DNA from 3 places in the Nocardioides coralli genome. Region 1 is predicted to be linked to each of the others. Evidence: predicted binding sites of a transcription regulator. Region 1 holds the regulator's gene; each other region holds the start of a gene.

Region 1 (6,641 bases):
CTCTTGACCCGAGGTGAGGCGATGCGCGGGATCCGGGTCGTGGCGGTGGTGCTGCTGGCCGCCCTCGCGGTCGCGGGCGGCGTCGTCGCCCTCGCCGCCACCGACACCCGCAGCGCCTACGACGGGCTCGCGATCGTCCTCGCCCTGACGGCGTACGCCGCCGTCGCCGTCGCCATCGAGCTCGCCCGGCCGGGACACCCGGTCGGGCGGCTCGTGCTCGTCGGCGCCCTCCTCTGGGGCGTCGGCGAGGGGCTGCTGGCCCTGGGCCTGGCCGGTCTCGAGACCGGTCTCGGCGCCCCGGGCGCGGCCCTGGCGGGCGTGCTCGGCACGGCTTGCCGGGGAGCGGGCTGGCTGCTGCTCGTCCTGGGGCTGCCGCTGCTGTTCCCCGACGGCCGGCCCCCGGGACCCAGGTCGGTCGGGCTCGTCGCAGGATCGATCGCCGCCTTCACGCTCGCCACGCTGGTAGCCCCGACGCCGCTGGAGTCGCGGCTGGACGGGGTCGACAACCCCATCGGCGTACCGGAGTCGGCCCGGGTCGCCGCCGACCTGCTCGCGATCGGCTCGCTCCTGGCGACGTTCGTCGCGCTGGTGGTGGTCGTCCGGTCGCTGGTGGTCCGCTGGCGCACCGGCGCCGAGCTGGAGCGGCAGCAGGTGGCGATCTTCGGCGCCGCGTTCTCGCTGCCGCTGCTCCTGCTGCCCGTGATCTCGACGCCGTGGGCGGCGCCGTGGATGTTCGCGCTGGTGTTGATCCCGACCCCGGTCGCGGTCGGGGTCGCGATGTTCCAGCGCCGGCTCTACGACGTGCAGCGCGCCGCCAACCGCACCCTCACCTACGTCGCGCTCTCGGTCGTCCTCGCCGGGGTGTACGCCGCCGTGGTCGCGGGCGTCGGCGTGGTGCTCGACGACCGGGGGGCTACCTGGCTTCCCTGGGCGGGGGCGGGCGTCGTCGCCGTGGCCTTCGCGCCGGTGCGTGACTGGCTGCAGCAGGGCGTCAACCGGCTGACCTACGGCCGGTGGTCGACACCGGCCGAGGTGCTCGCGGACACCGGACGCCGGCTCGCGGACGCCGCCGACGCGCCGACGCTGCTGCGGTCGCTCACCGACGAGCTCGTGACCGGGCTCGGTCTGGCCCGCGCCGAGATCCACGACGCGTCCGGGCGGGTGCTCGCCGCGTCCGGCCAGCCGGTCGCCACGACCGGGTCGGTACCGCTCACGGCGTACGGCCAGGGCGTGGGGTCGCTCCGCTGGGCTGGGTCGCCGCTGCGGCCGGTGCACCGCTCGCTGCTCCTCGACCTGGCCCACCAGGTCGGCGCCACCGTCCACACCGCCGGCCTCGTCGACTCCCTGCGCCACGCCCGCGAACAGCTGGTGCTCGGCCGCGAGCAGGAGCGCCGGCGGCTGCGCCGCGACCTCCACGACGGGCTGGGCCCCTCCCTCGCCGGGCTCGGGCTGCACGTCGACGCGGCCGCGAACCTGCTCGCCGCCGGGCAATCGCCCGACACCCAGCTCCAGCTGCTGCGCGAGGGCCTGGGCCACACCGTCGCGGAGGTACGCCGGGTGGTCGAGGGCCTCCGGCCGCCGGCGGTCGACGACCTGGGACTGTCCGGGGCGATCGCGGAGCTGGGCCGCGAGCTCACCGGTGGCGCGGGGCTCGACCTGGCGCTCGAGCTGCCCGAGGACCGACCCGCCCTGCCGGCCGCGGTCGAGGTCGCGGCGTACCGCGTCGCCCAGGAGGCGCTCACCAACGTGGTCCGCCACGCCCACGCGGAGCACTGCCGGGTGCGCGTGTGCGTCGAGGCGGCCGAGCTCGTCCTCACCGTCGCCGACGACGGGCACGGCGGGGCGGCGCCCGGCCGGGGTGTCGGGCTGGGCAGCATGGCCGAGCGGGCGCAGGAGATCGGAGGCAGCGTGCAGGTGACCAGCGACACCGCCGGGACGACCGTGGTCGCCCGCTTCCCGGTCCACGAGGCGGTGGGCCCGTGATCGGGGTCCTCGTCGTCGACGACCACCCGCTGTTCCGCAGCGGGCTCGCCGGCCTGCTCGCCACCGTGCCGGACGTCGAGGTCGTCGGCGAGGCGGCCGACGGCGACGCCGCCGTCGCGCAGGCGGTCGCGCTCCGGCCCGACGTGGTGCTGATGGACCTCAACCTGCCGGGTACGCCGGGGCTGGAGGCGACCCGTCGCATCGGCGAGGCCGCGCCGGAGTGTGCGGTGCTCGTGCTGACGATGGTCGCCGACGACGCCAGCGTGGTCGCGGCGCTCCGGGTCGGCGCCCGCGGCTACCTGCGCAAGGAAGCCGGTCAGGACGAGGTGCTGGCCGCGATCCGCACCGTGGCCGCCGGCGGCGCGGTGCTCGGGCCCGGCGTCGCCACCCGGTTGGCCACCGGCGGTGGCCTCGCCGAGACCCTCACGCCCCGCGAGTCGGAGGTGCTCGCCCTGCTCGGCCGCGGGCTCGGCAACGGCGAGATCGCCCGCGAGCTCGGGGTCAGCCTCAAGACGGTCCAGAACCACGTGTCGGCGGTGCTCGGCAAGCTGCAGGTGCGCGACCGGACGCAGGCGGCGTTCCGCGCCCGCGGGCTGGAGTGACCGAGCCGACACGCCGTTCGAACAGGTGTTTGAAGTCCGGGCGGCGGCGTGGCACGCTGCCCTCATGCCGCAGAAGAAGGTCTCGGAGCTGCCCGACGGCCCGCCCGACGCCACCGGGCTCACCCCCCGGCAGCAGAAGGTGCTGGCCACCATCAAGGACTCGATCGAGAAGCGGGGCTACCCGCCCAGCATGCGCGAGATCGGTGAGGCCGTGGGGCTGACCAGCTCCAGCAGCGTCGCCCACCAGCTCAAGACGCTGGAGGAGAAGGGCTTCATCCGCCGCGACCCCAAGCGGCCGCGCGCGCTCGAGGTGTTCCTGCCCGAGGTGATGGCCGCCCGGCGCAGCCTCGGCGGCTTCGAGGAGAGCTCGGTTGACGAGACCGGCATCGGCGACGCCGCCCCGACCGCCACCAACGTGCCGGTGGTCGGCCGGATCGCGGCCGGTGGCCCGATCCTGGCCGAGGAGCGCGTCGAGGACGTCTTCCCGCTGCCCAAGCAGCTCGTCGGCGAGGGCCAGCTGTTCCTGCTCGAGGTCTCCGGTGACTCGATGGTCGACGCCGCGATCTGCCACGGCGACTACGTCGTGATCCGTCAGCAGCCCACCGCCGACAACGGCGACATCGTGGCCGCGATGATCGACGGCGAGGCCACCGTCAAGACGTTCCAGAAGAAGGGCGGCCAGGTCTGGCTGCTCCCCCACAACGAGGCCTACGAGCCGATCGACGGCACCCACGCCACGATCCTCGGCAAGGTCACGGCGGTGCTCCGCCGGGTCTGACGCAGCGCACCTCGACGCCCGGTCCGGCTCCCCCATGGTCGGACCGGGCGTCGCTGCGTCTCTCAGCCGGGCAGCCCGGCCATCCCCTGCAGGCCCTCGCTGACGTAGATCCAGCCGTAGAAGAGGACCGCGAGCGTGCTCAGCACCAACCCGGCGATCGCCGTGCCCGCGCCCTCCCGGGAACGTCGGCCGGCGTTCCCGAGCACCATGGCCGCGACACCGAGCACGAGCGGCAAGCCGCTCCAGAACGCCGGAACGACCACGAGCGCGGCGAGCACGGCCAGCACCAGCGCCGCTCCTCCCTGGCTGTCCCGTCGCAGCGCCCGCGGCACGACCAGGCCGTAGACGATCGCGCCGGCGACGACGATGACAGGCGCGACGGTCGCGACCTCGGCCCAGTCGTGGGCGAAGAGCGTGGTCAGGGTGAGCGCGACGGCACAGGTGGCGGCGCCGATTCCGGCGACGGTGCCGGTCGTGATGGTGGTGCTCGGGGTGCGGGTCAGGGTGGTCATGGTGGGTCCTCTCGTCCGGAGCTGGTTGCACAGCAGTCTTCGGCGTCGGGCACTAGCGGGTCGTCACGCTGCGGAGTGGTTGTCGGGCACGGCCCGGGTGACCCGCAGGTCATCCTCGGGAGTGACTCCCGGGTGGCCCGGCTGGCCCTACCGTGGCGTCATGGACCTGCGCTCCGCCCGCGAGAGGTACGGCGACGCCGTCCTCGCCGTGGTCCTGGCGATGATCGCCGTCGCGGAGGTGGTCGCCTGGGTCGAGGCCGGCCTGGCCACCGCCGTGCTGTGGGCGCTGGTCATGACGCTGCCGCTGGCCCTGCGCCGCCGCAGCCCGCTGGCGTCGTTCGTGCTCGTGATGCTGGGTCTGAACCTGCTGACGGTCGCGCAGCCGGGCTTCGACAACGACTCCTCCGCCCTGGTGATCGCCTTCTTCGTCTCCCTCTACTCACTGGGTCGGCACGCCCGCGGGGTCGAGGCCTGGCTCGGCGGCGTGGCGCTGCTGGTCGTGATGGCGAGGTTCGTGCAGAGCGAGGGTGGGTGGCAGCAGACCGACCTCGGCGACATCGCGTTCCTGCTCGGCTTCGTGGGGGCACCGTGGGCGGCCGGCTTCACGCTGCGACTGCGGCAGGACCGTGAGGCCCAGCTCAACGCGGAGAACGAGGCGCTCCGCCGGGAGCAGGAGCAGGCGGTCGCCGAGGAGCGGGCGCGGATCGCCCGCGAGCTCCACGACGTGGTCGCCCACGCCATCTCGGTCACCGTGCTCCAGGCCCGCGGCGCACGCCGGGCGATGGACGCCGACCCCGAAGCGGTACGCCGGGCCCTGGACGCGATCGAGCAGACCAACGCCGCCGCGCTGGGCGACATGCGCCGACTGCTCGCCGTCCTCCGCGACACCGAGCCCGACGGCTTGCACACCGCCGACGGCGACCGGGCGCCGCAGCCCTCGCTGGCCCACCTCGACCGGCTCGTCGACCACGTCCGCGACAGCGGCGTACCCGTCGACGTCGAGGTCACCGGCACCCGGCGCGACCTGCCGCCCGGCGTCGACCTCTCGGCCTACCGGATCGTCCAGGAGGCGCTGACCAACGTGCTCAAGCACGCCGCCGACGCGCGGGCCACCGTGCGGCTCGACTACTCCGCGGACGAGCTGGTCGTCACCGTGTCCGACGACGGCATCCCCGGCCCGCTCGGGGCCCCCCGCGGCGGCCACGGCCTGATCGGGATCCGCGAGCGCGTCTCGGTGGTCGGGGGCGCCGTCGAGGCCGGGCCCGGACCCGACGGCGGGTACCGGATCCGGGCCCGCCTGCCCTACGCACTGGAGCTCACGTGACCGACCCCGCGACGATCCGGGTGCTGCTGGCCGACGACCAGCCGCTGGTGCGCACCGGCCTGCGGATGATCCTCGGCACCGAGCCCGACCTCGAGGTGGTCGGCGAGGCCGCCGACGGTCGGGCCGCGATCGACGCCTGTGCCGAGCTCGCCCCCGACGTCGTCCTCATGGACGTCCGGATGCCCGGCGTCGACGGCATCGAGGCGACCCGCGCCGTCACCGCGCTCCCCGACCCGCCCCGGGTCCTGGTGCTGACGACCTTCGACCTCGACGAAGTGGTGTACGACGCGCTGCGGGCCGGTGCCAGCGGCTTCCTGCTCAAGGACGCGCCCGAGGAGCGGCTCGTGACCGCGATCCGGGTCGTGGCCGAGGGTGGCTCGCTCTTCGCGCCGTCGGTCACCCGGCGCCTCATCGCGGAGTTCTCCCAGCGGGCCCCGCGCAGCACGGTCGACCTGGGCGCCCTGACCGAGCGGGAGCAGGAGGTGCTGCGGCTGGTCGCCCGGGGCCGTTCCAACGCCGAGATCGCCGGCGAGCTGTTCGTCTCCGAGAACACCGTGAAGACCCACGTCGCCCGGGTGCTGATGAAGCTCGGCGTCCGCGACCGCGTGCAGGCGGTCGTGCTCGCCTACGAGTCCGGGCTGGTGCGGCCCGCGACGTAGCCGCCCGCGTGAATGCGCCGTGAACGGTCGGTGACGTCGTCAGCGTCACGCGTCACCGGGCAGCCGGCCCGTCGTTGGAACCTCACGTGAGCACTCCCGCCCTGCCCCGCCGCACCGTCCTCGCGACCGGCGCGACCGCCGCCGGCGTCTCGGCCGTCGGCCTGCCCACGACCGCCGCGGCCCGTCGCGGCGGCCGCCGCGACCGCGTCTTCGCCCACGGTGTCGCCTCCGGCGACCCGCTCCCCGACGCCGTCCTGATCTGGACCCGCGTCACCCCGACCGCGCAGGCCACCCCCGGCAGCGGCCGCGGCCCGCGGATCGAGGTCGGCTGGGAGGTCGCCACCGACCCGAGGTTCCGCGACGTCGTCCGCAGCGGCACGTTCGCCACTGGCCGGGGCCGCGACCACACCGTCAAGGTCGACGTGACCGGGCTCGACCCCGACACCTGGTACTTCTACCGGTTCACCTGGGACGGCGTGCGCAGCCCGGTCGGCCGCACCCGCACCGCCCCGGCCGACGGCGCCGCGGCCGAGCGGCTCCGGGTCGGCGTCGTCTCGTGCTCCCACTGGGAGGCGGGCCACTTCGCGGCGTACCGCCACCTCGCCGACCGAGACGACCTCGATGCGGTGCTCCACCTCGGCGACTACCTCTACGAGTACGGCGCCGACGAGTCGGCCGTGCGCCAGCACCACCCGGCCCACGAGATCGTCAGCCTCGGCGACTACCGGCAGCGCCACGCGCTGCACAAGAGCGACCCGCACCTCGCGGCCCTGCACGCCCGGG
Region 2 (6,641 bases), 1.6 Mb from region 1:
GAAGAACAGGTCGAGCCGCGCATCGGTCAGGCCGCTGGCCGCCAGCTCCGGCAGGTCGCGCAGCGCAAGCCGCGCGTCGCGGGCCCGGATGTGGGGGAACGCCTTGGCGATGGCATCGACCTCGCCGGGTGGCATCCCGAGTGCGGCGCCGACGTCACGCACGGCGTGGCGCACCCGGTAGGTGTCCATCATCGACACGCAGACGCAGCGCTCGCCGCCGTAGCGGTCGAGGATCGCCTCGTAGACCTCCAGCCGGCGGGCGGACTCCACGTCGAGGTCGACGTCGGGCAGGGACCCGCGCAGCGGCGAGAGGAACCGCTCGAAGAGCAGGTCGTGGCGGAGCGGGTCGACCCCGGAGACACCGAGCAGGTAGTTGACCAGGCTCCCGGCACCGGAGCCCCGGGCGGCGCACCGCACCCCCATCTCGCGGACCAGGTCGGTGATGTCGCCGACGGTGAGGAAGTAGGAGGCGTAGCCCAGGCCGCGGACGATCTCCAGCTCGTCGTCGAGCCGCTTCCAGATCCGCTGCCGCGGCGCGGAGCCGTAGCGACGGCCGATGCCCGCCTCGCAGCGCTGGCGCAGCAGCGCGTCGGCCGGATCACCCCCCACCGCGCCCCCCTGCCGGTCGAGCCGGTCGAGCCCGCCGGCGACCTCGAGCTCGGGCAGGTGGACCTCGCCGATCCCGAGGTCGCCCCGGGGGTCGAGGGCGCACCGGTCGGCGACGGCCCGGGTCGCGGCCAGCAGCCGGCGTGCCTCGCGCTCGCTGTCGGCAGCCAGGCCGCTCATCCGGCAGACCTCCTCGGCGACCTCGGCCATCTGCTTGCCGGACTTGAGGAAGCCCTCGGCGTTGCCCCGGTCGAGGTGGCGCCGGTCGAGGGCGACCAGCCGGCGGGCCGCGTCGAGCACGTCGACGGTCGGGGCGTCGGTCCGGTCGGCGTAGCGGACCGCGTTGGTGAGCACCGTCCCCAGCCCCGCCTGCCGTGCCAGGCCGGCCATCCGGGCGGCGTGGACGGTGGTGCCCGGACCCCAACCACCCTCGCGGCCGGGGAGCCGGTGGGAGACCAGCTCGAGCAGCAGGTTGGCGGTCGGGACCACCTCCCGCCACGGCGCGAGCGCGGCCAGCGCGAGGTCGTCGCGACGGCGGGTCACCGCGGCACCGACCGGTGATCCCGGTCCGAGCAGCACCACCACGTCGCCACTCCCGAGGTAGGGAGCCAGCAGGTCGAGGGTGGCCACCGGACGGCCCCGTTCGCCGGCGAGGTGGACCGCCGAGAGCAGTCGGCAGATCGCCGCCCACCCGGCCCGGCCGCCGCCGGGACCACCCGCGTGGGCCAGCAACGTCACCCGGGGCAGGCCCCCGCGGTCACCGGGCAGGTCGCGGAACGCGCCGCCCCTGACCGGCGTCCGTGACCGGCTCGTCGGACGTGGGCTGTCCCCGGGATCGAGCGCCAGCTCGACGCCGAGCACCGGTCGGATGCCCGCGGACCGACAGGCCGTCGCGAACTTGACCGCGCCGTAGGTGCCGTCGCGGTCGGTGAGGGCCAGGGTGTCCATCTCCTGCTCCGCGGCCCGCTCGACCAGGGCGTGGGGGTGGGACGCGCCGTACTGCAGGGAGTAGCCGGAGGCGACGTGGAGATGGACGAAAGGCTCAGGCGACACCGGTCCGCCCGCCGGCGACCACGGTGATCCACCCCGGCAGCGCCGGGTGCGGGACCAGCCCGAGGCTCTGCTCGACCACGTGGAGGAACCGGTCGGCGTCGCGGAGCAGGTCGTCGGCCTCCCGCTCGGTGACCGCCCGGGTCGAGCCCGCCTCGGCCGCGGCCCGCTTCGCGGCACCGGCGGCGAAGAACCGCGCCCACTCCTCCAGCTCGGGGGCGACCTCCGCGAGCAGCACCCAGGCGTTGCGCTGCTGGCGTCGCCGCCCGGCGGCCGGTCGGGCACGGGCGGCCAGCAACGCGGCGGCCGCCCGCAGCGCCGCCACGTGGGCGCAGGCGTAACGGGTGGGGACGTCGGGGGCGGTGATCGCCTCCTGCAGCGAGGCTGCAGCCCGGTCGAGGTAGGCGTGGGTGGTGGCGGGGAGCCCGACCGGGGTGGTGGGCTGCGACGCCGAGGGGTGGGAGACGTGGTCGTGAGGTCGCATCGTGACCGGCCCTCAGTCGACGCAGCCGACGAGCTGCCAGCTGCCGACGGTCCAGTCGAAGGAGAGGTCGAAGACCCCGGCGTCCGCGCCCGGGTCGGGTCCACGGCCGGCCTCGACCCGCCACAGCTCCCGCTCCCCCAGCAGGTCGGCGGGTGGCGCGACCCCCGCCTCGACGTGCCCGACCTGCCCGACGTGCCCGACCTGCCCGACGTGCCCGAGGTGCTCGGCGGGCCCGTCGGACCCGATCACCGCCCGGACGCCGGCCGCCTGCCACCAGGGACCGGTCTCCACCCAGCGGGCCAGCACCGACCGCACCTTCCACAAGCGTCCGTGCCAGAGGAACTGCTCGGGTCCCTCGCCACGATGGGCCGGGCCCTCCACCCAGCCCCGGCGCACCTCCACAGGGTCGTCGTACCGCCTCACCGTCGTGCTCCTCCCGGTGTCGTCGACCCCTCGACCCCGCACGGACAGCGACCTGGTGGTCCACCCGGCGGGGGCGGGGGTCGAGGTCGCCCCCACCGGGTCATCGAACATGTGTTCGAACAAGACCACGGTACACCGCCGGACCGACCTCCCGTCAAGGGTTCGTCGGCGAGCCGGGGTCAGGCCGGGATCAGGCCGGATCAGGCCGGATCAGGAAGGGCGGGAGGGGTGGTCGTGCTGGTCGGCGAGCGCGGCTCCCCGCACCCACTCGGCGGTGTCGCGCTGCACCAGGAACCAGGCGAGGGCCAGGTCGAGCACCGCCGCCAGGACGACCAGCGACAGGAACGGCGTCGGCGGGTCCGCGCGATAGACGACGTAGGCACCGAAGAGGTGCGAGGCCGCCAGGGCGACCAGGGACCACCGGGCCCAGCCGTGACCCTCGCGGAACAGCACCGCCAGCACCCAGGCCAGCAGCGCGTAGACGAGGAAGGACACCACGGCCACGGGGACGAACGCCGGGACCGAGATCACGCTGTCGCGCAGCGCCTCGAGACCGCCTTCCTCGACGATCGCCCGGGCGGTGGCGTTGGACTCGACCCAGGCACGCAGCAGGTCGTCACGGAGCAGGACGGTCAGCAGGGTGGCGAAGGCGCTGAGTGCCACCAGCAACCACTGCACCCGGACCGCGTTGCTCACCGAGCTCGGCCGCTGCCGCCCCATCCACGTCTCCTTCTCCCCCGGTCGACCTCGTCGGGCCGGTCCCCGGCCCGACATCCCCTGGCCCGACATCCCCTGGCCCGACATCCTTGGGGGCCCCGCGCCGTCGCTGGCTAGGGTCCGCAGTATGCCGTCCACCGAGCACCCCGCGATCACCCGCTTCCGCGAGGAGCACCAGCGGCGCGGCGGCGCCGGCGAGATCGTGCTGCTGCCCGAGTCGGTCCACACCGCCGCCCTGGCCGCCGAGGCCCTCGGCTGCGAGGTGGGCGCGATCGCCAACAGCCTGCTGTTCAGGACCGGTCTCGACGACCACGGTAACCCGGTGCTGATCCTCACCTCCGGCGCGCACCGCGTCGACGTGGCGGCCACGGCCGCCCGGATCGGTGCCGGCGAGCTCGCCCGGGCCGACAAGGACTTCGTCCGGCTCCACACCGGCCAGGTCATCGGCGGCGTGTCGCCCATCGGCCACCCCTCCCCGGTCCCGACCTACCTCGACCGCTGGCTGAGCCGCCACCCCGTGGTGTGGGCGGCGGCCGGGCACCCGGCGGCCGTCTTCTCCACGACGTACGACGAGCTGCTCGCCCTCACCGGCGCCACCGAGGTCGACGTCGACTGACCGCGGGCGGCGTCGCCGCGGCGTCCCTATGATCGGGGCGTGGACGCCCTCCCCCTCGCCTTCTCCACCGGCTGGGCCAGCGGCGTCAACGCCTACCTCGTGGTGCTGTTCCTCGGGCTGGCCGACCGGACGGGCTACCTCGAGCAGGTCCCCGACGTCCTCGGCTCCTGGCCAGTGCTGCTGGCGGCCGGGGTCCTCTACGCCTTGGAGTTCGTCGCCGACAAGATCCCCTACCTCGACTCGACGTGGGACGCCGTGCCGACCGCGATCCGACCAACCGCGGGGGCGGTCATCGGCGTGCTGCTGGCCGGCGAGGCCTCCTCTCTCGAGCAGGCGGTCCTCGGCGTGGTCGGCGGTGGCACCGCCCTCCTCTCGCACCTGGTGAAGGCCGGCAGCCGCCTGGCGATCAACACCTCCCCCGAGCCGGTCTCCAACGTCGCGGCCAGCATCGGGGAGGACCTGGCGGTGCTCGGGGTGGTCTGGTTCGCGATCGAGAACCCGCGGGCGGCGGCGGCGATCGCCGGCGTCCTGCTGGCCGTCGGCCTCATCGTGCTCTACCTCGTGGCTCGGCTGGTGCGGCGTGGCTGGCGACGCTGGCGGGGCCGGAGGAGCGGTGACGCGGTGACGTCCCCGGCGCCACCACCCGGCTAGATTCCGACCCATGCGGGTCGTGGTCGTGGGCGGGGGGCTCGGCGGGCTGGCGTCGGCCGCGCGGCTGGCCAAGCTCGGCCACCAGGTGACCCTCGTGGAGGGCAGCGAGACCCTGGGGGGTGCCCTGACGCTCGAGACCCGCGACGGTTTCGCTTGGGACCGGGGGGCCCACTCGACGCTGCTGCCGGCCGTGCTCCGCGACCTGTTCCGCAAGTCCGGGCGGCCACTGGAGAAGGAGGTCGACCTCGAGCCCGTCGAGGTCATCCGCACCCACCGGTTCGAGGACGGCACCGAGCTTCGGCTGCCCGGCGGCTCCCGCGCCCGCCAGCTGGAGGCCTTCGAGCAGCTCGGGTCCGGACTCGGTGCCGCCTGGGTCGACCACGTCGCGGCCTACACCGACGTCTGGGAGACGGTACGCCGCCAGTACCTGGAGGTGCCGTGGACGCGTGACGACCTCTCCCGCGAGCTGGCGGCAGTCCTCGAGAGCCGGGAGACGATGCAGCGACGGCTGCGCCGAGCCTTCCGCGACGAGCGGTTGCGCCTCGTCGCCGGCCACCGCTACGTCCTCGAGGGTCACGACCTGCGCAACGTGCCGGCGTGGGTGGGCGTCCACGCCTACCTGGAGCAGCGTTTCGGCGCCTGGACCGTCCCCGGCGGGCTCGCGGCCTTGACCGACGCCCTCGCCCGACGACTGGCCACCCGGAAGGTGGAGGTGGAGACCGGCACCGCCGTCCGCGACCTCGTGGTGCGTGAGGGCCGCTGCGTCGGTGTCCTGACGGCGTCGGGCTCGCTGGACGCCGACGCCGTGGTGTGTGCCGTCGACCCGCGCCGTCTCCCCACCCTCGCGCCGTACGTCGCCCGCACCATGCCGGCGATACCGCCCGTCGTGACCCACCTCGGCCTCGCCGGCCCGCTGCCGGACGTGGGCCACGAGCTGGTGCTCCACGGCGACCCGCTGCTGGTGGTGAGGACCGGCGGCCGGGCACCCGCGGGCCACCACGCGTGGACGGTCCTGGGACGCGGCCGGATCGCCGAGGACCTCGTCCTGGCGCTCGCCCGCCAGCACCTCGACCTTCGCGCGCGCATCGTCACCCGGGTGGAACGCTCTCCCCGCTCACAGGTCGAGCACACGGGGTCGGCGATGGGGGTGCTGTGGCAGGGCCGGGGCACGGTGCGGCACCGGCTCGGCCCGACCACGCCCGTGCCGGGGGTCTACGCCGCCGGCGCCCACGCCACCCCCGGCGGCCAGGTCCCGTTCGTGGGGCTCTCGGCCGCCCTGGTCGCCCAGGCCATCGGGCCTGCGTGACCGGTCGCCCTCAGGCCGTGATCTGGAGCGCAGCGAAGATCTCGCGGGTGGCCCGGGACCGGTTGAGCGTGTAGAAGTGGAGCCCCGGCGCACCGCGGTCGAGCAGCTCCTCGCACAGCTCGGCGGCCAGGGCGATCCCTTCGGCGCGGAGCGCCACCGGGTCCTCGGCGTAGACCTCGACCCGCCGCCGTACGTCGCCCGGGATCTCGCGACCGGAGAGCTCGGCCATCCGCGCGACCTGGCGCAGGTTCAGGATCGGCATGATGCCCGGGAGGATCGGGATCTCGACCCCGGCCGCGCGGGCACGCCCCACCAGCTCGAGGTAGTCGGCCACCCGGAAGACCATGTCGGTGATCGCGAACTCGGCACCGCACCGCTGCTTCTCCAGCAGGACCGCGGTGTCGCGCTCGATCGAGTCGGCGCCGGGGTGACCGCCCGGGAAGGCCGCCACCCCGACCGTGAACCGCGGCGCGGCCAGCGTGACCAGCTCGCAGGCGTGCGTGAAGCCGCCCGGTGTGGGGGTCCACTCAGCCCGCGGACCCGACTGCGGATCGCCGCGCAGAGCCAGCACGTTGTGCACTCCCGCGGCGTCGTAGGACGCCAGGATCTCCTTCAGCTCGGCACGGGTGTGACCGACGCAGGTGAGGTGGCCCATCGGCACCAGCGAGGTCTCCCGTGCTATCCGGCCGGTGATGCGCACGGTCGTGTCGCGGGAGGTGCCGCCCGCCCCGTAGGTGACGGAGACGAACGTGGGCCGGTAGGGCTCCAGCTCGGCGATCGCCCGCCAC
Region 3 (6,641 bases), 950 kb from region 1:
GGGTGCGCGTCGTGTCCGCGCTGCAGCCGACCAGCAGCGCCACGACGGCGGCGGCGACAGGCACCAGACGTCGGATCACACGGTCGACGATAGGCGCGGCACCCAACGCGGATCCGGCGCAGCAGGCGGCACTACGATCACGCGGTGACCACCCCGACCGTCGGCGTCTTCGCCCTCCAGGGCGACGTCCGCGAGCACCTCCGGGTGCTCGAGTCGCTGGGCGTGCACGCCGTCGGCGTACGCCGGAGCAGCGAGCTCGACGCGTGCGACGCCCTGGTGCTGCCCGGCGGTGAGTCGACCACGATGGCCAAGCTGGCGCGCACCTTCGACCTCTTCGAACCGATCCGCCGCCGGATCGCCACGGGGATGCCGGTGCTCGGGACGTGCGCCGGCATGATCCTGCTGGGCGACCGGATCGCGGACGGCGCCCCGGGGCAGGAGACCTTCGGTGGCCTCGACGCGACCGTCCGGCGCAACGCCTTCGGGCGCCAGGTCGACTCCTTCGAGGGCGACCTGCGGTTCGCCGGGATGGCCGACCCGGTCCACGCCGTCTTCATCCGCGCCCCCTGGGTGGAGGATCCGGGACCGTCGGTCGAGGTACTGGCGCGCGTGGCCGAGGGACCCGCCGCGGGTAGGATCGTCGCGGTCCGGCAGGGCAGCGTTCTGGCGACGTCCTTCCACCCCGAGTGGGGCGGGGACGACCGGGTGCACCGGCTGCTCGTGGACCAGATCCGAGACTCGACGCAGGAGTAGATGGGAAGCGCATGTCCGGCCACTCCAAATGGGCGACCACCAAGCACAAGAAGGCCGCCATCGACGCCAAGCGCGGCAAGCTCTTCGCCAAGCTGATCAAGAACGTCGAGGTCGCGGCGCGGATGGGCGGCGGCGACCCGGCCGGCAACCCGACCCTCTACGACGCCATCCAGAAGGCCAAGAAGTCCTCGGTCCCCAACGACAACATCGACCGCGCCGTCAAGCGTGGCTCAGGTGCCGAGGCGGGGGGCGCCGACTACCAGACGATCATGTACGAGGGCTACGGGCCCTCGGGCGTCGCGATGCTCATCGAGTGCCTCACCGACAACCGCAACCGGGCAGCCATGGAGGTCCGCACCGCCATGACCCGCAACGGGGGGTCGCTGGCCGACCCGGGCTCGGTGTCGTTCCTCTTCAACCGCAAGGGCGTCGTCGTGGTGCCGCGCGACCAGGAAGGCCGCACCGTCACCGAGGACGACGTCCTCGAGGCCGCGCTCGACGCCGGTGCCGAGGAGGTCGAGGTCGAGGGGGAGCAGTACGTCGTCACCTCCGAGGCCGGCGACCTGGTCGGCGTCCGCACCGCCCTGCAGGCGGCCGGCCTCGACTACGACTCGGCGGAGGCGGAGTTCGTGCCCGACCTCAAGGTGCAGCTCGACAAGGAGGCCGCGGCGAAGGTGTTCCGCCTCATCGACGTGCTCGACGACCTCGACGACGTGCAGAACATCTTCGCCAACTTCGACGTCTCCGACGAGGTGATGGCCGAGCTCGACGCCTGAGGCGCCGAGCCCGGCCAGCGGGATCAGCCGCTACTGCTCGTAGACCACCACGACCGACGGTCGCGGGTAGCCGTTGCGGTCGGGCCACGTGCTCGACTGGTTCTCGAAGGTGGCGCCGTTGGTCTCCCCGGGGTGCTGCGGAGCGATGAACACCGAGCGCTGGTCGTCGGTGATGAACGGGCCGCACGCCTCCGCGCCGTACGGCACGGTGAGGAACTGCTGCACGTGGCCACGGTGGGGTCCCTCCGTCGGCACCCGGAACAGTCCGTCGTTGGAGCCCAGGGCGTTGCCGTCCGTGGAGATCCACAGGTTGCCCGCCGCGTCGAAGGCGACGTTGTCGGGGCAGCTGATCGGGCTGACGCGATCCTTCGGGAAGCCGGCGAAGTAGGTCTCCGGGGCCCGGGGGTCACCGCACACGAGCATCAGCCGCCAGAAGAAGTTCCGGCTGGCGTGGTTCCCGTTGGCGGGCTCCATCTCGAGGACGTAGCCGTTGCGGTTGCCGTTCTGCACGACCAGCGGTGCGCCCAGCGAGGCTCGGGTGCGCGACTGCCACAGCGGGTTCGCCTCGTCGGTCTCGGCCTCGGTGTCGCGCTGGGAGTTGTTGGTGAGCGCGCAGTAGACGTTGCCGTTGACGGGGTTGACCTCGATGTCCTCGGGCCGGTCCATCTTGGTCGGCGACACCGTGTCGGCCGCCAGACGGGTGTCAAGCAGCACCTCCGCGACGGACATGCCCTCGACGAAGGACTCGGTGTCGCTCGTGAGCGGGATCCACGTGCCCGAGCCGTCGAACTGCTCGTCCTCGCGACCGTCGCCGCGGAACCGCGCCACGTACAGCGTCCCGGTGGTGAGCAGCCGCATGTTGCGCCGCCGTGCCCGCGCGTCCCGGCCACGGTCGATGGTCCCGGCGGAGACGAACTTGTAGATGTAGTCGAACCGCTCGTCGTCGCCCATGTAGGCCACGACCTGGCCGTTGTCGGCGACCGTCACGTTGGCACCCTCGTGCTTGAAGCGCCCGAGCATCGTGTGCTTGCGCGGTGTCGAGTCGGGGTCGAACGGGTCGACCTCCACGATCCAGCCGAAGCGGAACGGCTCGTGCGGCTCCCGGCTCAGGTCGAAGCGGTCGTCGACGGTGTCCCAGCGCCGCGCGGAGACGCCGCTGACGCCGTACCGGTCGTAGGAGGCGGTGTAGCGCGGGTCGCGGGCGCCCGAGGCGTGGAAGTACTGGTTGAAGTTCTCCTCACCGGAGAGCACCGTGCCCCACGGGGTGAGCCCACCGGCACAGTTGTTGAGCGTCCCCTTCACCATCCGGCCGGTGGGGTCGGCCGAGGTCTGGAGCCGCTCGTGGCCCGCGGCGGGGCCGACCAGCCGGAAGTCGGACTGGGTGTGCAGGCGCCGGTTGAGGGGGGACCGGCCCGGGACCCGGCGTACCCACGAGCCACGCTTCCTGCCGCGGCGCAGCTCGACGACCGACATGCCGTGCGAGGCCATCGCGACCCGCTTCACGAGCTCGGAATCGGTCCCGGTGGGGAACATGAGGTTCTCGTCGGTGTACTCGTGGTTGGCCACGAGGACGGCGCCGTTCTTCCTGGTGGGGTGCGGCAGCACGCCGACGTAGTCGTTGTTGTAGCCGAACTGCTGGGTCGCCGCCTCCGGCGTCTGGTTCCGGACGTCGAAAGCCGGGGCGCCCCGGAGCACCTTGTCGCCCCACCGGATGACGACGTCGGCCTCGAAGCCGCGCGGCACCGTGACGTCGTCGAAGTCGTTGGGCTCCACCGGGCGGAAGCGCCAGGTGCCGGCGGTGCTGCCGGCCACGGCGGCCGCCGCCAGGGGAGTGCCCGTGGCCACGCCGGCGACGGTGAGGGCTCCCGCGCCGGCGCCCACCTTGAGGAACGAGCGCCGGGCCAGCGCCTGCTCGGCGATGGTGCGGAACTCGGGGTTGTCGCTGGTGTTGGGCACCGGCTGGTCGCAGGCGTTGCCGCAGCGGTACAGGCAGGTGAGGTGGCTGCGCGACCCGTGCCGGTTCTCCGTGATCAGCGGCAGGAGCGGACGAGGGGGGGTGACGGTCATCGGACCTCCGAGTGAGCAGTGCTACGTAGGGGCATCGAAGCCTGCTCGGGGGCGTTCCCGGCGTCCCGTGGGTGAACGGGAGGTGAAGGACGCCCGGGCGCTCGTCGTCCGCGTGTCGTGCCCGGGCGCGGCGGCGAGGACGTCTAGCGTGGTTGCGAACAGGTGTTCGGACGACGACGGGAGTGACGCGTGCGCGTGCTCGGGATCGACCCCGGTCTCACCCGCTGTGGCATGGGCGTGGTCGAGGGCTCGGTGGGCCGGCCGTTGCGGCTGGTCGACGTCAACGTGCTGCGCACCAGCGCCGGGCTGCCCGTCGCCGAGCGGCTGGTGACCATCGAGCGCGGCATCGACGCCTGGCTCGACGACCACGCCCCCGACGCGGTGGCGGTGGAGCGGGTCTTCGCCCGGTCCGACTCCAGCACGATCATGGGCACCGCACAGGCCAGTGGGATCGCCCTGGTCGCGGCCGCTCGGCGCGGCCTTCCCGTGGCGACCTACACCCCCAGCGAGGTGAAGGCCGCGGTCTCGGGCAGCGGTCGGGCCGGGAAGGCGCAGGTGGGTGCCATGGTGACCCGCATCCTGCGGCTCGACGCCCCGCCGAAGCCGGCCGACGCGGCCGACGCGCTCGCGCTCGCCGTCACCCACGTGTGGCGAGGTGGCGCCCAGGCCCGGATCGAGGCTGCCCTCGTGGCACGCTCCGGCCAGGCACGACCACCGAAGGGAGTCGCATGATCGCGTTCGTACGGGGCCAGGTGGCTGCCGTGGGCCTCACGTCCGCGGTCGTCGAGGTCGGGGGCGTCGGGCTCGAGCTCGTGTGCACACCCGGCACGCTCGCCACGCTGCGACCGGGGCAGTCGACCACGCTGCCGACCAGCATGGTCGTCCGCGAGGACTCCCTGACGCTGTTCGGCTTCCTCGACGACGACGAGCGCACGACCTTCGAGCTCGTGCAGACTGCCTCCGGGGTGGGGCCCAAGCTGGCGCAGGCCATGCTGGCGGTCCTCAGCCCCGACGACCTGCGTCGCGCCGTGGCGGGCGAGGACGTGAAGACGCTCACCCGGGTCCCGGGTATCGGTCAGAAGGGGGCGCAGCGGATCATCCTCGAGCTCAAGGACCGCATCGGCGCCCCCGTCGGGTCGGGTCACGGACCCGCGCCGACGGCCTCGGGTCCGGACTGGCGCGGCCAGGTCCAGCAGGGACTCGTCGGTCTCGGCTGGTCGGCGAAGGAGGCCGACAAGGCGATCGAGTCCGTGGCCGACCAGGCAGGTGACGCACCCGACGTGGGCGGCCTCCTCCGGGCCGCCCTGCGGACCCTGAGCAAGGCGTGACGGAGCAGCCCGTGGATCACCTGGACGCCGCCGAGGAGGCCCACCTCCGCTCGCTCACCGCGGCGGAGGCCGACGGCGACGAGCGCGCCGTCGAGGCCGCGCTGCGGCCCCGCACGCTCGACGAGGTGATCGGCCAGGGGCGGGTGCGGGCCCAGCTGGGTCTCGTCCTCGAGGCCGCACGGCAGCGTGGCCGCGCGCCCGACCACGTCCTGCTCTCCGGCCCTCCCGGACTCGGCAAGACCACCCTCGCGATGATCATCGCCGCGGAGATGTCAGCGCCGCTGCGGCTCACCAGCGGCCCTGCCATCACCCATGCCGGCGACCTCGCAGCCATCCTCTCGGGCATGAACGAGGGCGACGTGCTCTTCGTCGACGAGATCCACCGCATGTCCCGTCCGGCCGAGGAGATGCTCTACCTCGCCATGGAGGACTTCCGGGTCGACGTGGTGATCGGCAAGGGCCCCGGGGCCACCGCGATCCCGCTGGAGATCCCGCCCTTCACCCTCGTCGGGGCGACGACTCGTGCCGGGCTGCTGCCGGGGCCCCTGCGTGACCGGTTCGGCTTCACCGGCCACCTGGAGTTCTACGACGCCGAGGAGCTGGAGCTCATCGTGCGGCGGTCCGCCGGGCTGCTCGACGTCCACTTCACCGACGAGGGCGCCGCCGAGATCGCCTCCCGCTCCCGCGGCACGCCCCGCATCGCCAACCGGCTGCTGCGCCGCGTCCGTGACTACGCCCAGGTGCGCGCCGACGGCGTGGTCACCCTCGACGTGGCCGGCAAGGCCCTCGACCTCTACGAGGTGGACGCCTCGGGCCTGGACCGGCTCGACCGTTCCGTCCTCGACGCGCTGTGCCGACGGTTCGGCGGGGGACCTGTCGGCATCTCCACGCTCGCCGTCGCCGTCGGCGAGGAGCGCGAGACGGTGGAGGAGGTCGCCGAGCCCTTCCTGGTCCGCAACGGCCTGCTGGCCCGGACGCCGCGGGGCCGGGTCGCCACGGCTGCGGCCTGGCAGCACCTCGGGATGGACGCGCCGCCGCCCTCCGAACCGACCCTGTTCGAGGACTGAGGGCCGGTCGTTAGACTCGCCCATCGGTCGGCGAGTCCCGACCACCCCCGAAGTTCACCACTGTCGAAGAAGGTCGTGTCGTGGAGCAGTTCGTCTCCCTGTTGCCCCTGATCGGTATCGCCCTGCTGTTCTGGCTGCTGATCATCCGCCCCGCCTCCCGCCGCCAGAAGGCGCTCTCCCGGCTCCAAGCCAGCCTCGAGCCCGGCAACCGGGTCATGATGAGCTCCGGCATCTACGGCACCGTCGAGCAGATCGACGACGACCGGGTGCACCTGCGGGTCGCCGACGGCGTGACGCTGCAAGTGGCGCGCGGCGCGATCAACACCGTCGTGCCCGCCGACTCGACCGGGACGGTCGACCCGCAGTGAGCGATGCGGTGACCGCGGCGAGCGAGGCGCTCCAGCGGCTCGTGGTCGACGTCCCCGACTTCCCCGAGGCCGGGGTGGTCTTCAAGGACATCAGCAGGATGCTGGCCGACCACGACGCCTTCACCGCGGTCATCGAGGCCCTCGCCGCGGCCGGTCGCGACGAGGCCGGCGCCGTCGTGGTCGACAAGGTCGTGGGCATGGAGGCCCGCGGCTTCATCCTCGCCGCACCAGTCGCCCTCGCGCTGGGGTGCGGCTTCGTGCCGGTGCGCAAGGCCGGCAAGC

What was found. The regulator LexA, encoded in region 1, represses DNA repair genes until DNA is damaged. The targets are predictions, from matches to a motif close to TCGAACANNTGTTCGA.
Region 2: a site for LexA is predicted at 2,667-2,682, ahead of K6T13_RS10750 (DUF6504 family protein). Genes of this name have one in related genera too.
Region 3: a site for LexA is predicted at 3,751-3,766, ahead of ruvC (crossover junction endodeoxyribonuclease RuvC). Genes of this name have one in related genera too.

The regions. Positions count from the first base shown of each region.
Region 1 is NZ_CP082273.1:585,924-592,564, reverse strand. Features, by position in the region: gene K6T13_RS02980 (DUF4386 family protein) at 1-7, shown strand, start outside; gene K6T13_RS02975 (sensor histidine kinase) at 22-1,983, shown strand; gene K6T13_RS02970 (response regulator) at 1,980-2,585, shown strand; gene lexA (transcriptional repressor LexA) at 2,650-3,363, shown strand; gene K6T13_RS02960 (hypothetical protein) at 3,426-3,875, opposite strand; gene K6T13_RS02955 (sensor histidine kinase) at 4,036-5,199, shown strand; gene K6T13_RS02950 (response regulator) at 5,196-5,858, shown strand; gene K6T13_RS02945 (alkaline phosphatase D family protein) at 5,945-6,641, shown strand, end outside.
Region 2 is NZ_CP082273.1:2,207,027-2,213,667, forward strand. Features, by position in the region: gene K6T13_RS10740 (DNA polymerase III subunit alpha) at 1-1,659, opposite strand, end outside; gene K6T13_RS10745 (SAV_6107 family HEPN domain-containing protein) at 1,649-2,140, opposite strand; gene K6T13_RS10750 (DUF6504 family protein) at 2,153-2,563, opposite strand; gene K6T13_RS10755 (hypothetical protein) at 2,774-3,283, opposite strand; gene K6T13_RS10760 (YbaK/EbsC family protein) at 3,408-3,896, shown strand; gene K6T13_RS10765 (DUF4126 domain-containing protein) at 3,936-4,547, shown strand; gene K6T13_RS10770 (phytoene desaturase family protein) at 4,558-5,853, shown strand; gene metF (methylenetetrahydrofolate reductase [NAD(P)H]) at 5,864-6,641, opposite strand, start outside.
Region 3 is NZ_CP082273.1:1,531,144-1,537,784, forward strand. Features, by position in the region: gene K6T13_RS07465 (serine hydrolase domain-containing protein) at 1-79, opposite strand, end outside; gene pdxT (pyridoxal 5'-phosphate synthase glutaminase subunit PdxT) at 145-753, shown strand; gene K6T13_RS07475 (YebC/PmpR family DNA-binding transcriptional regulator) at 765-1,529, shown strand; gene K6T13_RS07480 (PhoX family protein) at 1,560-3,596, opposite strand; gene ruvC (crossover junction endodeoxyribonuclease RuvC) at 3,786-4,328, shown strand; gene ruvA (Holliday junction branch migration protein RuvA) at 4,325-4,924, shown strand; gene ruvB (Holliday junction branch migration DNA helicase RuvB) at 4,921-5,991, shown strand; gene yajC (preprotein translocase subunit YajC) at 6,072-6,359, shown strand; gene K6T13_RS07505 (adenine phosphoribosyltransferase) at 6,368-6,641, shown strand, end outside.